DNA from 4 places in the Propionispora vibrioides genome. Region 4 is predicted to be linked to each of the others. Evidence: riboswitches for the same ligand, from Rfam matches in the RefSeq annotation. Region 4 holds a riboswitch; each other region holds the start of a gene.
The links. A riboswitch is a leader RNA that binds a small molecule or an ion and turns the genes downstream of it on or off. The one in region 4 is predicted to bind thiamine pyrophosphate.
Positions count from the first base shown of each region.

Region 1: another riboswitch for thiamine pyrophosphate. It lies ahead of thiT (energy-coupled thiamine transporter ThiT); the one in region 4 lies ahead of thiS (sulfur carrier protein ThiS).
Region 2: another riboswitch for thiamine pyrophosphate. It lies ahead of cytX (putative hydroxymethylpyrimidine transporter CytX); the one in region 4 lies ahead of thiS (sulfur carrier protein ThiS).
Region 3: another riboswitch for thiamine pyrophosphate. It lies ahead of thiW (energy coupling factor transporter S component ThiW); the one in region 4 lies ahead of thiS (sulfur carrier protein ThiS).

Region 1 covers NZ_FODY01000017.1:80,400-83,907, reverse strand. Annotated here, with positions in the region: gene BMW43_RS13635 (aminopeptidase) at 1-1,014, shown strand, start outside; gene BMW43_RS13630 (hypothetical protein) at 1,120-1,302, opposite strand; gene thiT (energy-coupled thiamine transporter ThiT) at 1,388-2,014, opposite strand; TPP riboswitch at 2,077-2,187, opposite strand; gene BMW43_RS13620 (thiamine diphosphokinase) at 2,234-2,965, opposite strand; gene BMW43_RS21190 (hypothetical protein) at 3,038-3,202, opposite strand; gene BMW43_RS13615 (MalY/PatB family protein) at 3,307-3,508, opposite strand, start outside.
Region 2 covers NZ_FODY01000005.1:48,986-52,493, forward strand. Annotated here, with positions in the region: gene BMW43_RS05865 (hypothetical protein) at 1-58, shown strand, start outside; gene cytX (putative hydroxymethylpyrimidine transporter CytX) at 87-1,301, opposite strand; TPP riboswitch at 1,498-1,607, opposite strand; gene dxs (1-deoxy-D-xylulose-5-phosphate synthase) at 1,650-3,508, opposite strand, start outside.
Region 3 covers NZ_FODY01000009.1:110,358-113,865, reverse strand. Annotated here, with positions in the region: gene BMW43_RS09530 ((deoxy)nucleoside triphosphate pyrophosphohydrolase) at 1-99, opposite strand, end outside; gene thiM (hydroxyethylthiazole kinase) at 149-979, opposite strand; gene thiW (energy coupling factor transporter S component ThiW) at 966-1,493, opposite strand; TPP riboswitch at 1,827-1,935, opposite strand; gene mrdA (penicillin-binding protein 2) at 1,991-3,508, opposite strand, start outside.
Region 4 covers NZ_FODY01000035.1:6,758-10,265, forward strand. Annotated here, with positions in the region: gene BMW43_RS19185 (sulfate adenylyltransferase subunit 1) at 1-788, shown strand, start outside; TPP riboswitch at 866-975, shown strand; gene thiS (sulfur carrier protein ThiS) at 1,085-1,285, shown strand; gene BMW43_RS19195 (thiazole synthase) at 1,289-2,059, shown strand; gene thiH (2-iminoacetate synthase ThiH) at 2,106-3,206, shown strand; gene thiF (sulfur carrier protein ThiS adenylyltransferase ThiF) at 3,217-3,508, shown strand, end outside.

The DNA of each region.
Region 1 (3,508 bases), on a different contig from region 4:
GAAGTATTCAGCGAATATCCCGACTGGCAAAAAGAGCTGTACATGACCTACGTGCGGCAGGGGGCCGCTTTCGTCAGCATTGCCGCCTCCGATCCCGAACTGCTGAAGGACATTGAACCGGGGCGCATCGCCAAGGCCCAGAAGGCCGGCAGCACAGCGCTGCGCGAATACCGGGAGCGTCTGATGAGTAATCAGAACACCTGGTGCGTCGTGTCCGTTCCCACCGCGGCCTGGGCCAGGAAGGTATTCCCGGACCTGTCGGAGGAAGCGGCCATCGCCAGACTCTGGGAACTGATCTGCCAGGTCGTGCGGGTGGATACTCCCGATCCGGTGGCCGCCTGGAACAGCCACAAGCAAAACCTGCAACAGCGGCTGGATTTCCTAAACAGCCACAACTTTAAAACGCTTCATTATAAAAATTCGCTGGGTACCGACCTGACCGTCGAGCTGCCGGAAGGCCATATCTGGCTGGGCGGCTCTGAGCACACGCCGGCCGGCCGGGAATTCATCGCCAACATGCCGACCGAGGAAGTCTTCACCCTGCCTCAACGGACAGGCGTCAATGGCAAGGTCGTCAGTTCCAAGCCGCTTAACTACAACGGCAATCTGATCGACGGCTTCACGCTGACCTTCACCGACGGCAAAATTGTCGATTTCACAGCCAAAACAGGCTACGAAAGCCTGAAACATCTGTTGGAAACTGACGAAGGAGCCAGCTATCTGGGCGAAGTGGCACTGGTACCCTTCGACTCTCCTATCTCCAATGCCAACATTCTGTTTTACAACACTCTATTCGATGAAAACGCCTCCTGCCATTTAGCCTTCGGCAAGGCCTATCCGGTCTGCCTCGCCAACAGCGAGAACTACACGCCGGAAGAACTGGCGCAAAAAGGCGTGAACGATTCACTGGTCCACGAGGATTTTATGCTCGGCACCGCCGATCTGGAAATCATCGGCACCACCCGGCAGGGACAGCAAGTTCCTGTTTTTAAAAACGGCAATTTTGCCTTCTGATTTAAGCGCCCGGTCGGGCGCTTTTTCTTTTTTCTCCGGCATTGCCGGTCGACCATGTTAGTCTCGGGCCAGCTACTGATCAAGGTAAAACAAAAGGGAGAGCTGTCAGATCAGCTCTCCCCGGTCATAGGTATAGTCAAATTCTACATTGGAAATATTGTTGGCCACAATATCGTCGGCAATCGGGTCGGGAAAGATCCGGACATGTTTCGACGAATACACCTTGCGGCGAACCGGTTCAAAATAGCCCCGTTCATTGGGCGCGTAAGCAGGTCTTCTCTTTTTCATAGCGCTACTCCTTCCCGATTGAATTACGCTGTTAGTTTGCCCCGCCGCCACAAAAATATGAAAAACAGGCACTGGAAAAGGCCGGTTATTTTGGGATGGTCCGCAGCACTCTGCCAACCGGCAGTACTTTAAGAATAACCAGGCAAATGACTAGCTCCGGCAGCAGGTAGCTGCCGTTAAACACCAGGGAATACCAATAGGGAGACATCCCCTCCGGCGCATAGCTGGCGAAAAAAACAACGCCCGATATAAAATGACAGATAAACCGGCCGACTACGGCAACCGTCGCACCTAAAAACGGCCGGTCCCGGAAAAAGCCGGCCAAGCCCATGGCCATGTACGGCAGGGGATAATCAAACAGCACCTGGACGGGATGCAAAATATAAGGGTCCTGCAGCAGGTTAAGCAGCCCGTAAACAAAACCCGCCAGATAACCCACTACCGGCCCGTAACGGAAGGACAGCAACAGGAGCGGCAGCATGGCTCCCAAGGTGACACTGCCGCCCTGAGGCATATGATACAGCCGGAAGGTGTGCAGCACCACCGTCAGAGCCAGCGCCAGACCGATATGAACCAGCAGCCGGGTATGAATGGTGATTTTTTTGATATAAGCAAACGCTACCAGCAGCGCTACCATTCCGATCAGGGCAAATAGACTGGCCGGGTTTTCGGAAAGCAGCCAGATAGCGCTCAACCAGGTTGTCTCTTCCATCTTTCTCATCTCCTATGTAATCATATCAGCTATGCAAAAAACCGCATTCCCGAGGAATGCGGTTAAAAAACGTTTCGCTTCCCTACGCTGGCATGACCCAGATCAGGTGAAGGGTTAATGATTAGATCATTTCTCAGCCTAGTGCTCCGCACCTGGCACCCCTAGCACAGTGTTATGCTCTTTTTATGGTTATTATTCTATAGCGCGCCATCTGTCCTGTCAACTGTCCGCCGCTACATGAGCGCTCTGCCAGCACAGGTAGACCCCCAGACTGCCGCTGGCCAGGGCCACGCTGACCTCGGCCGCGGCCGGGCGGTTGCTGACGGCATAAGGCAGGGTGCTCAGCAGTTCCACCCTGTCCAGCGGCCAGTGGACGCCCTGGATACTCACGCCGCTGCAGGTGCCGGACAAAGGCAGAAGAGATATAACCTCAGGCGCAGCGCGCCAGGTAAGCCGGACCGCGTCTTCGCCTTGCAACAGGAGGAGTACCTCCGTCTGGTCGGCGGCCAGACAGCGGGAAAGGCCCAAGGCGGCGCAGCCTGTCAGTGAATAGATATTGCTAAAGGCATGATCAAACCGTCCGCCCCAGACGCCGGTAACCACCACAGCTGCCTGGCGGTATACCGTGCTGGCGGTTTGCAGGGCAAGCTGCAGGTCGGTAAGATTTTTTTCGGCCGGATATTCCTCCATCGGCACTCCCAGTTGCCGGCCCCAGGCCCAGCCGGCCCCGCTGGCGCTGTCGCCGTCACCAATCACCCGTTCAGGGACAATCCGGCTGCGTTGGCAGCAGTCAATGCCGTGGTCGACGCACCAGACGGCGCGGCCGGCAGCGGCCTCTTTCAGCCAGACCGGCTGCGGCGCCCGGCCGCCGGCTGCCAGCAGGACCTCCCGTTCCGGTGCCGGGCCGGGGAATAGGCAGTCCAATTGTGGCAATCGTATCACATGGTTCATACTGGCAGTCTCCTGTTCTCTTTCTTTTTGTCCCGGCAACGACAAGGATTAGCACGGTAAGAAAAAAGAGCCCTATGGCTCTAGCGGTTTCTTCGTACATCGTTTATATTCGTCCATTTTTTCCCGGAACGCTTGCATAACCCGGATGGCTTCCGGTGATCCTACGCCTTTTTTGCTGATAGTATCATGCAATTTTTCTTGCAATTGCTCCACTTCTTTCCATAGTTCCTGACTCATGGCTCTGACCTCCAATTGCAAATAATTACTATCCATAAGTAATTATACCACACCATGAGGGGAGGAAAAAAGTAAAATTCCTTTGGCCACCGGCCGGGAAGGACTCAGTCCTTGTCCCGGCGTGCGGCAATTGCCTGTTTAAGCTGGGTCAGCGCCTTGGTCAGAATACTGCGCGGGCAGGCGGCGTTGAGGCGCATATAGCCGTCAGCCTGTTCACTGAACCAGAAGCCGTCGTCCAGAGCCAGCTTGGCCTCGTTCAGCATAAAATCGTGCAGTTCGGTACGGTTCAAGCCCAGTTCACGACAA
Region 2 (3,508 bases), on a different contig from region 4:
GGGCTGGATTGAGGAGCCGGCCAGTTATTGGCTGTCGCAAAAATTCGGACTCTATTAAAAAACAGCGCTTCCTCCAAACAGGCCGGCTATATGCCGGCCTGTTTTTGCTGTCCTCCCACCTGGCGCACCAGCTTAAGCAATATGGCTGTGATAACCATGACCGGTATGGTCGCGCCGGCGATAAAATCAACCTCCAGCATTTGATAATACAGCCAAACCCCAATGCCCCAAACGGCCAACGCCGGCCAGTCAACCAAGAGACCTGCTGTCACCTGCCGGCGGCCGTGCCAGAAATAATCGCTGAACAGAACAGCAAATAGCGGTGCAAAAACTGAGCCAATAGCCAGCAAAAAGTCCTGATAAAGTTCCATATCCACCGCAAGCGCCAGTGCCGTACCGATTGCCGTCAGTACTAACGCCATCCATTTTTCATTCCAGGCCGGCACCAGATTGGCAAAACTGACTCCGGCAGAATAGGCATCCATAAATGTAGTCGTCACAGTGGCCAGCACAATAATGCCCAGGGCGCCAAAGCCCAGACCAGCGGCCAGCATCATGGCCGACGGATCGGCACTACCGCTCACCAGTGCCGCTCCCAGGCCGATAATATACATCCAGCAGCTGCCAACAAAATAGCCGGCCCAACTGCCCCACACGGCACCCTGGCGGTTTCGGGCAAAACGGGTGTAGTCGGCGATCAGCGGCAGCCAGGATAACGGCATAACCACGCTCAACTCCAACGCCCCGCCAAAAGATATGCCGCCAACCGCCTCTTTGGTCAGAGCGCCGGTATCATGAAAGACGACCTGGCTCAACATCACCGTTACGCCCAGCAGCAATACCACGGCAGCCATATTCAGTTTTTTCCAGCCTCCTTCGCGGCCCAGCGCAATCCATAGAGCTACCAGCGCGCCAATAAAAAGACTCCATACTTGCAGCTGGTCCCAGCCCCACAGCAGCCTGGTCACATCATTGGCTGAACGGGCAGCCGAAATGATCATGACTGCCGTCCAACCCACCAGTTGCAAAATATTTAAAGCAGAAAAAAGATAAGAGCCATATACCCCAAAAGAAATTCGCGTAGAAAACAAGGCTGGAATTCCCTCGCGGGCACCAATGTAGCCGCCCAAGGCCAGCAGCGTTGTTCCGGCCAGATGACCGAGGAGCACCGCCAGCAGTCCCTGCTTAAATCCCAGCGGCGCCAATAGACCGCCTGTCATAATCTCAGCGATTGATACCGCCGCACCAAACCATAAAAATAAAAAATGACTTCCCCGTACCGTCCGGTTATTTTCCTGCATCTTAGTTCGTTCCTTTCCTAACAACCATTGATTTTCTTATCCTGGCTCCCATTAAAAGATTAGAAAGACTGCAAAGACCCCAAGCTTTTAGTGGAAGTTCAGTATTACATCCCTACGGGATAAAAAAACTGCTTTCAATTACCATCAGCCCGGTCAATAAAAAAAGCATCCTCACGGATGCTAACGGTTAAAAACAGGCCCTTCTATCCGTCATCCCTCCGCTGGCATTATCCAGATCAGGTTACAGGTCATAGACATATCGGGTCTATATCTCAGCCGGCCTTCCCAGCCCCCTGTGACAGGTATGTAATTGGTATCAGCGTATCACAGATTTATCAAAAGGTCAATTTATTCCGGAAAGAGCTTCCGCAAAAACCCTGCTGTCTGCCTGGCAATGCCGTTGGCGTCGAGACCATACTTTTTTAGCAGCAGGGCATGAGCGCCATGCTCAATAAACTCATCCGGCAGCCCCAGGCGCAGCACACGGCTACCCGCCAGCCCCTGGTCGCTAAGACATTCCAGAACGGCAGATCCAAAGCCGCCAGCCAGCACATTTTCCTCCACCGTAATCAACGGACCGGTTTCCGCTAACAGGTGAATAACTGACCGGTCCAGCGGTTTAACAAAGCGGGCATTGACTACCCCGGCGTCAATACCCTGTTCCTGCAATTGCGCGGCAGCTTGTTGGCATGGGTTTACCATGGAGCCGATAGCAACCAAGTTAACATCCCGCCCCAGCCGTAATACTTCGGCCTGCCCGACAGGCAAAACCTGCAGCGGTTCACTCAAATCGACCCCGATCCCGATCCCGCTGCCTCGCGGGTAGCGCAGGGCTACCGGCCGATTTCCCTGCAGCGCCGTATACAGCATATGCCGCAGTTCCCCCTCGTCCTTCGGAGCCATGCAGATCAGATTGGGTATATGCCGGAGATAGGAATAATCAAACACACCGTGATGCGTCGGACCGTCTTCCCCTACCAGACCGGCCCGGTCAAGAGCCAGCACCACCGGCAGCTCCTGCAGACAGACATCGTGCAGCACCTGATCATAAGCCCGCTGGCCAAAGGTGGAATAAAGCGCAATGACCGGTTTCTTCCCCTCACAGGCCATCGCCGCCGCCATGGTCACCGCATGAGGTTCGGCAATACCTACATCAAAAAAACGGGCCGGGAAACGGCCGGCAAAAGCTTTTAGCCCCGTTCCTTCCGGCATAGCTGCCGTAATGGCGGCTATATTTTTATCGGCTTCCGCCAGGGTCAGCAAGGTGTCACCAAATACCCGGGTATAGGTGGGTGGTCCGTCCTTTTTGATAATCTCGCCGGTTGCCGCATGAAAAGGTCCTACCCCATGAAAGATATCGGCATTTCGTTCGGCTGGAGCATATCCTTTTCCTTTGCGGGTCAGCACATGGAGGACAACGGGGCCGCTCATTTGCTTTGCTTTTTCCAACAGTCCGGTCAGGTCGGCCAGATCGTGTCCGTCGATCGGACCGAGATAGGTAAAACCCAACTCTTCAAACAGCATCCCCGGAATAAAGAAATGCCGCACACTGTCTTTCAGCCGCTCCGCCGTCTGAACCATCCGGTCACCGATCGAGGGAATACGCCGCAGCAAATGTTCAAGATCTTGTTTGACCTTCGCATAACCGGGAGCCGTCCGTATTTTGGCAAGATAGCCGGACATGGCGCCTACATTCCTGGCAATGGACATCTCATTGTCATTCAGTACCACAATCAGTTTGGTGCCGATATGCCCGGCGTGATTCAAAGCTTCATAAGCTTCCCCGCCAGTCAACGACCCGTCGCCGATTACCGCCAACACGTGATTGTCCTGTCCCGACATATCCCGCGCCACCGCCATGCCGACAGCCGCCGAGATGGACGTACTGGCGTGGCCGGTGGCAAACGCGTCATGTTCGCTTTCACTGCGCTTCGGGAAGCCGCTGATACCGCCCATTTGCCGCAACTCATGCAAGGCACCGCCCCGCCCCGTCAATATTTTATGGACATAAGACTGGTGACCCACATCCCAGATCATTTTATCCTGTGGGCTGTCAAACACTTTATGCAAAGCCAGGGTAAGCTCCACCACCCCCAGATTGGGAGCCAGATGGCCGCCTGACCGGGCTACCGTTTCAATAATCAGGCTGCGGATTTCTCCCGCCAGCAAAGTAAGTTCGGCAAAAGTCAGCTTCTTAATATCTTGCG
Region 3 (3,508 bases), on a different contig from region 4:
GGGAAATTCCCACAGATGCTCCAGCGCGTCGCCTGTTCGCCGTTTAGCGATTAGGCACTTGCCGTCCTTTAATAAAACAGCAGCCGTTACATGTCGCATGACCTAAGCTCCTTTAGACAATATGATGATGGCGCGATATTCTCACCGTTTATACGACTGTCCACCTGATAGCTTTGCTAAATTCCTCGTCAGTCAGACTGTATATAGTATCCAGCAAATTGGCCCGGAACATGCCGGTTCCCTTTACCGGCAAGGAAAGTTCGCCACAAATGCCTAGGAACGCCGTCGCCAACACCGCGCCTGCCAAAATACGACCGGTTGAAATAAAGCTGGCGACCAACACATTGAGCATACAGCCGGTTCCCGTGATCCTCGCCAGCATGTCACAGCCATTTTCCAGCAGGAAAACGATCCGGCCATCGGTAATCACATCCACCCGGCCGGTTACGGTGATAACTGCGCCGGTAGCCAGCGAGAGCTCCCGCAGCCAACGCAGGGTATCGGCCATATTATCTCCGGTCAGGCTGTCCTGTTCGCCGGCATCAATTCCCTGGGCATGACTTTCTCCTTTGCTAAGCGTCTTGATTTCCGACATGTTGCCTTTGATCACGGCAGGGCGGCATTCGGCAATAAACTCCCTGGCAAAGTCAAGACGCAGGCGGCTGCAGCCCACACCGACCAGATCAAGCACCGAAGGCAGCTTCCGTTCACTGGCCACTTTGCCGGATACACGCATGGCCGCCATGCGGCTGTCAGTTATATTGCCTAAATTGACCGCCAAGGCAGCCGCCGTCGCCGTAACGCCGGCCACTTCGGCCGGATGCTCCGCCATGATCGGCTTGGCCCCGGCGGCCAGAACGGCATTGGCGCAGTCATTGATTGAAATGGGATTGGTAATGCAGTGAATGAGCGGCCTGCGTTCCTGCACCTCCCGCCGGACAGCCAGCAGCCCGGCAAGCGAAACATCAGCCTTTGTCATAGACCACCGCTCCTAACCGACTCTGACATACTGCCAGCATGCCCGTCTTTTTCAAAGCTGTCAAAAACACATAGGCAATCGAACCGCCGATCAAGGTGGCCGCGATAAAGAGCGGCAGATAAAAAGTCCAGGTCAGCCCGGCCTTGCCCCACAGAAAGGTCATCACCGGATAAGAAACAAGAGCACCGATCACGCCTGTGCCAAGCACCTCGCCTATAACAGCCCAGATCAGCCGTCCCTTAAAATACCGGTACAACAGACCTGACAGCAGGGCGCCAAACACCGCACCGGTCAACGCCAGCGGCGGGATGCCCATTAGCATCATCCGGATGATGCCAATCAGTGTGGCGCACAGCAAAGAATACCAGGGTCCCAATAAAACAGAACATACAATGTTGATCACATGGGCCATCGGGCACATCCCTTCAATCCGCAGGATAGGGGAAATCACCACGCCAATGGCCACCAGCATGGATAACATCACCATCTTTAAGAGTCCCGCATTTCGATTCATCAAAAAACACCTCATCTGTAATAATCTATGGCAAGCATGTACATATGCTTAATCCCTGCTGACAGGCCATGTCATACAGGGATACTACAGAAAGGCATATAAAATCACATAGCAGTTCCCCCATGGCATAGCCATCAGGCCGGTCGAGGCTCCAAAGCCTCCTCTCATCCCGAAACACGAGCTCCCTCGCTATGTTAGTTGTCGTTTGTCACCGGTGCAGGACGCTCCTCCTCCACCACTTCCTCCGGCAAAAACTAAAACCTTACCGGATGAACCCTACGAACAATAAAAAAGGATATACCTGCCGGCATATCCCTGCTCTACCTATACATCATAGCAACACAATTCACATTCCTACGTTGGCATTATCCAAATCAGGTATATGGGTCAAAGTTTGATTACTTCCTCTCAGCCTGCTACACAAGCTCCCCGAAGAATATGTGGTTTTATTTATTATATCATACAGGCCCACTTCCGTAAATATAAGAAGTACCCTCTTATGGCTGCTTAACACCGGCTTTCGCCGCCTGCTCCTCGGCATATAAATCTGCCGGATTTTTCTGGGAAGGGACATCGAAATAAGCCTCCAGCATTTTGCGGGCAATCGGCACGGCCGAGTCGGCACCAAAACCGCCCTGCTCAATCAGAACAGCCACCACGATCTGCGGATCATCAAACGGCGCATAGGCCACAAACCAGCCATGATCGTCACCATGAGGATTTTCCGCCGTACCCGTTTTGCCGGCAATCGGGATGGGAAAGCCGGCGAAGGTAGTCGCCGCCGTACCGCCCGGCAAGGCGACATCGCGGAGAGCGCTCCGTATGAGGTTAAGCGTTTTAGCCGATATGTTGATCGTTCCCACTTCCTCCGGCTGGAAGACTTGCATGGTCTTGCCGTCAGGGCTGGCAATTTTGCTGACAAGATAGGGACGGTAACGATGCCCTCCATTGGCTATCTGGGCCATGACATTGGCCACCTGCAGCGGCGTCGCCAGTTGGAATCCCTGCCCTATGGCGGCGTCAAAGGTTTCCGACAGATACCAGTCTTCTTCATACACTTTCATTTTATATTTTTTATTCGCTACCAGACCGTTTGATTCACCCGGCAGTTTAATACCGGTGTACTCACCAAGGCCGAACATTCTCGCATACTTTTCCAGATTGTCGATACCCAGCCGGTTTCCCATTTCATAAAAATACACATTATCCGATTTGGACAACGCCTCGCGGAAATCAATCAAGCCCAGCGCTTCATTCTGCGCGTTTCCCTTGGGAATAATCCAATGCTTGCCTGTATCGAGAATCTTTTCTTCCGGCGTCACCTTTCCCAGCTCCAGCGCTGCTGTGCCCGTCACAATTTTAAACGTCGAGCCCGGCGGATATTCACCGGCAATCACCCGGTTCTGCATGGGATTGAACGGATTATCATTGATTACCTTCCAGTCTTTTTCCGAGATGCCGCCATTAAACAGGTTGGGATTAAAGGCCGGCCGGCTGACCATCGCCAGCACCTCACCGGTTTTAGGATTGATCGCGACGGCAGCGCCGGCTTTTGCTTTACTGTTGCCCAGTTTATTCTGCAAGTAGGTAAGCTGCCGGTCCATCGCCTCTTCCGTAGCTTTCTGTACGCGATAATCAATAGTAAGCCACAGGTCATTACCGGGAACCGGTTCCTTCCGGCCCAGCCGTTGGATCGGCCGTCCGGTCACATCCACTTCAACCTGCTCACCGCCGTCCACACCGCGCAGTGTTTTATCATAGACCTGTTCCAGACCGGACTTGCCAAGAATGTCACCACTTTTATAGCCGTCGGCTTTCCCTTTTTCCAGTTCGCTGTCGTTGATTTCCCCCACATAGCCGAACATATGGGCGCCAAGATCATTGTATATATAACTGCGCACCGCCTGAATCGCCAGTACCACGCCAGGCAGATCGCTTTTCCGTTCTTCGATCTTGGCCACAATGTCCTGTCCCACATCGTTTTTCACGATAACCGGATTTAGCGGGTTTTCCTC
Region 4 (3,508 bases):
TTGCCAATACTTTTAAGGCCAATATTTTCTGGATGGGCAAAAGGCCTTTGCAAAAAGGACAGGAATATAAGCTGAAGCTAGTCACCCAGGAGGTGGAGTGCGAGATATATTCCATTACCAAAGTAGTTGATGCTACAACGCTGGCAGCTACGGGAGACGCCGGTCAGGTGAATACCAACGATGTGGCGGAAGTGATTATCCGGACGAAGCGGGAAATCTGTTTTGACGAATTCCGGAACAATCCGGTCACCGGGCGGTTTGTGCTGGTTGACGGCTACGAGATATGCGGCGGCGGAATTGTATCCGGTTTGGTGGAGGGCCTTAAGGCAGGAAGCTCATTGGTAAAACAGGATAAGGAATTGATCGTCGGCTGCTTTGATGAATACTATTATATTCTCTCGGAAAACCGGCTGGAACGTTTGCCGCGTAAAGCCCATAACTTCCATGTGGGCGATGTGCTGCCGATTACAGGAGACAGCTATGAATATCCGCAGGACTTTGATTTGGTGGATGCCAGCGGCGGCTTGGCCGCTAAGGTGCGCAATGCCAAGCTGCAGACGCTGGTGTCGTTGGCGGAATATACCTATAGCGGGGTGCCTGTCCTCAATCCGCAGGGCTTTTATGTTCGGGTAGCGTCGGCCGAAGATCTGGCCTTATTTCGGCAGGAATACGCCGCTGCAAGCGGTCCGTCCGGTGCTGTGGTGAATAAGTGGCTTTCCTTCGGCAAGTTCCGGGAAGTCCGTTTCCTGCCGTCCCGGCAGACGCTGGAAGTTGAATACCATATTTAATTATATTTTGGCACAATTATTTTGGTCCCGTTATTGACGGCAGGGGGCGAAGGGGTTACAATCAAATTATAATTTCATAAAATTGCCGAGGGAGCTCATGTTATGGGCTGAGAGTGGACTAGTAAGCACCTTACCTCTAAACCTGATCGGGATAATGCCCGCGTAGGAAGTGTATGAATTGGTTATGCATGACGCGCTATCGTTCCGGTAGCGCGTTTTTTGTTTATGCCTGCCTGCGTTGTCGGCAACATATTCTGTCCGGGGCAGTTTGCACATCATTCCGGGAGGTGAATAGGTTGAAGATTACAGTTAATGGAAAACCGCTTGTTCTTACTGTGCCAATGACGATCAGTGACTTTATAGAAAGCCATCAGTTGAATCCGGCCACGATTGTTATTGAATTCAATGGGGCCATTGTCGCAGCAGATGGCTGGCCGTCGCTAATTATGCAGGAAAATGACAAAATGGAAATTATTACTTTTGTGGGGGGAGGCTGACCGATGAAGGATGTATTGGAAATCAGCGGACAATCATTACAAAGCCGGTTATTTTTGGGAACAGGAAAGTTTTCAGCCAATGCTGTTATTCCTGAGGTGGTCGCTGCCTGCGGTGCGCAGGTGGTGACTGTCGCCTTACGGCGGATCGATCTGCAATATCCGGAAGAAAATGTGGCGTCCTATATTCCTCAGGACTGTATCATCATGCCCAATACTTCCGGTGCGAGAAATGCCGCCGAGGCTGTTCGCATTGCCCGTCTGGCGCAGGCCGCCGGCTATGGAAACTGGATCAAGGTGGAAGTGATTGCCGATAACCGGTATTTGCTGCCGGACAATTATGAAACCATCAAGGCGATAGAGACTTTAGCGGCTGAGGGCTTTATCGTCCTGCCCTACATGTCGCCCGATTTAGCGGCCGCCAAACGGATGGTTGAGGCCGGGGCGGCGGCAGTAATGCCTTTAGGAGCACCTATCGGCAGCAACCGCGGCTTAAAGACGAAGGAACTAATCAGGATTTTGATCGAAGAGATACCGGTGCCTGTGATTGTCGATGCCGGACTGGGGCGTCCCTCGGAAGCAGCCGAGGCCATGGAACTGGGAGCGGCTGCCGTTCTTGTTAATACTGCCATTGCCACCGCCGGAGAGCCTGTTTTGATGGGCAGTGCGTTCAGGCAGGCCGTGGAAGCGGGTCGTAAGGGGTATTTGGCCCGACCTGGCGCTATCCGCCGTGAAGGGGCCGCTTCTTCGCCGCTGACCGGGTTTTTACAGGAGTAGTTTGATTAGCATCATTTAGCCCAAGCTTTGTTCAGGAGGGGAGCCTATGAGTTTTTATGGGGAACTGAAACGGTATGACTGCTTTGATTTTGACGGATATTTTTCGCGGCTCACGGCAGCCGATGTGGAGCAGGTGCTGCATAAGGAGCGGTTGCAGGTCCTGGATTATCTCACCCTGTTGTCGCCCCAGGCGGAAGGATTTTTGGAAAGCATGGCGCAAAAAGCCAGCAGGCTGACCATCCAGCATTTTGGCAAAACCATGCTTTTGTATACGCCGCTGTACTTGTCCAATTATTGTACCAATCAGTGCTTATACTGTGGATTTAATACGAAGAATATTTTGCACCGGAAAAAGCTTTCGTTGAACGAGGTGGCGACAGAGGCCGAAGCCATTGCCCGGACCGGCTTGAAGCACATTATTATTTTGACGGGTGATTGCACTAAAGAATCGCCGGTAACCTATATTGCGGATTGCGTGAAAGTATTGAAAGACTATTTTTCTTCCATCAGCATGGAAATCTACGCCCTGACTTGTGAGGAATACGAACAGTTGGCCGCAGTTGGCGTGGATGGTGTTACGCTTTATCAGGAGGTATATGCCCCCCTGCTTTACGCAGAACTTCATCCGGCAGGACCCAAACGGAACTTCCGGTTTCGTTTGGACGCACCGGAACGGGCCTGCGCCGCCGGCTTGCGTTCGGTCAATATCGGTGCGCTGCTGGGGCTTAATGAATGGCGGCGGGAAGCCTTTCTGACCGGTGTGCATGCCGATTATTTGCAAGCCCGGTACCCCGCAACCGAGATCAGCATTTCACCACCCCGTATGCGCCCCCATGCCGGCGGTTATCCGCCCAAGGCGCTGGTTACCGATAAGAACCTGGTTCAGTACATACTGGCTTACCGGTTGTTTATGCCGCATGGCGGGCTGACTCTTTCCACGCGGGAGAGCGCTGTGCTCCGTGACCATCTGGTAGGCCTGGGGGTGACGAAAATGTCGGCAGGTTCCTGCACCGCTGTGGGCGGACGGACCGATAAAGACGAAACAGGACAGTTTGAGATTTCCGATGAGCGGACGGTGGCCCAGGTGGCGGCCATGCTGTACCAGAAGGGATACCAACCGTTATATAAAGACTGGCAGTTATTGTGAGGAGTGGAGGATGAACAGGTTAGATGAGGCGCTTACCGCTTATGTGGGACCGGCATTGCTGCAATATATGAAAACCATGCGGATTGGAATTGCCGGAGCCGGCGGTCTTGGCTCTAATTGTGCGGCTATGCTTGTCAGGAGCGGGTTTAGCCGTTTAACAGTCGTAGATTTTGATCAAGTAGAATGCAAGAATCTCAACAGGCAGTTTTATTTTCAGCATCAGATCGGGAAAAGCAAAGTAGAGGCTTTGCGGGATAACCTGCTGGCTATTTCTCCCGACCTGGAATTGACAATGCTGCCTG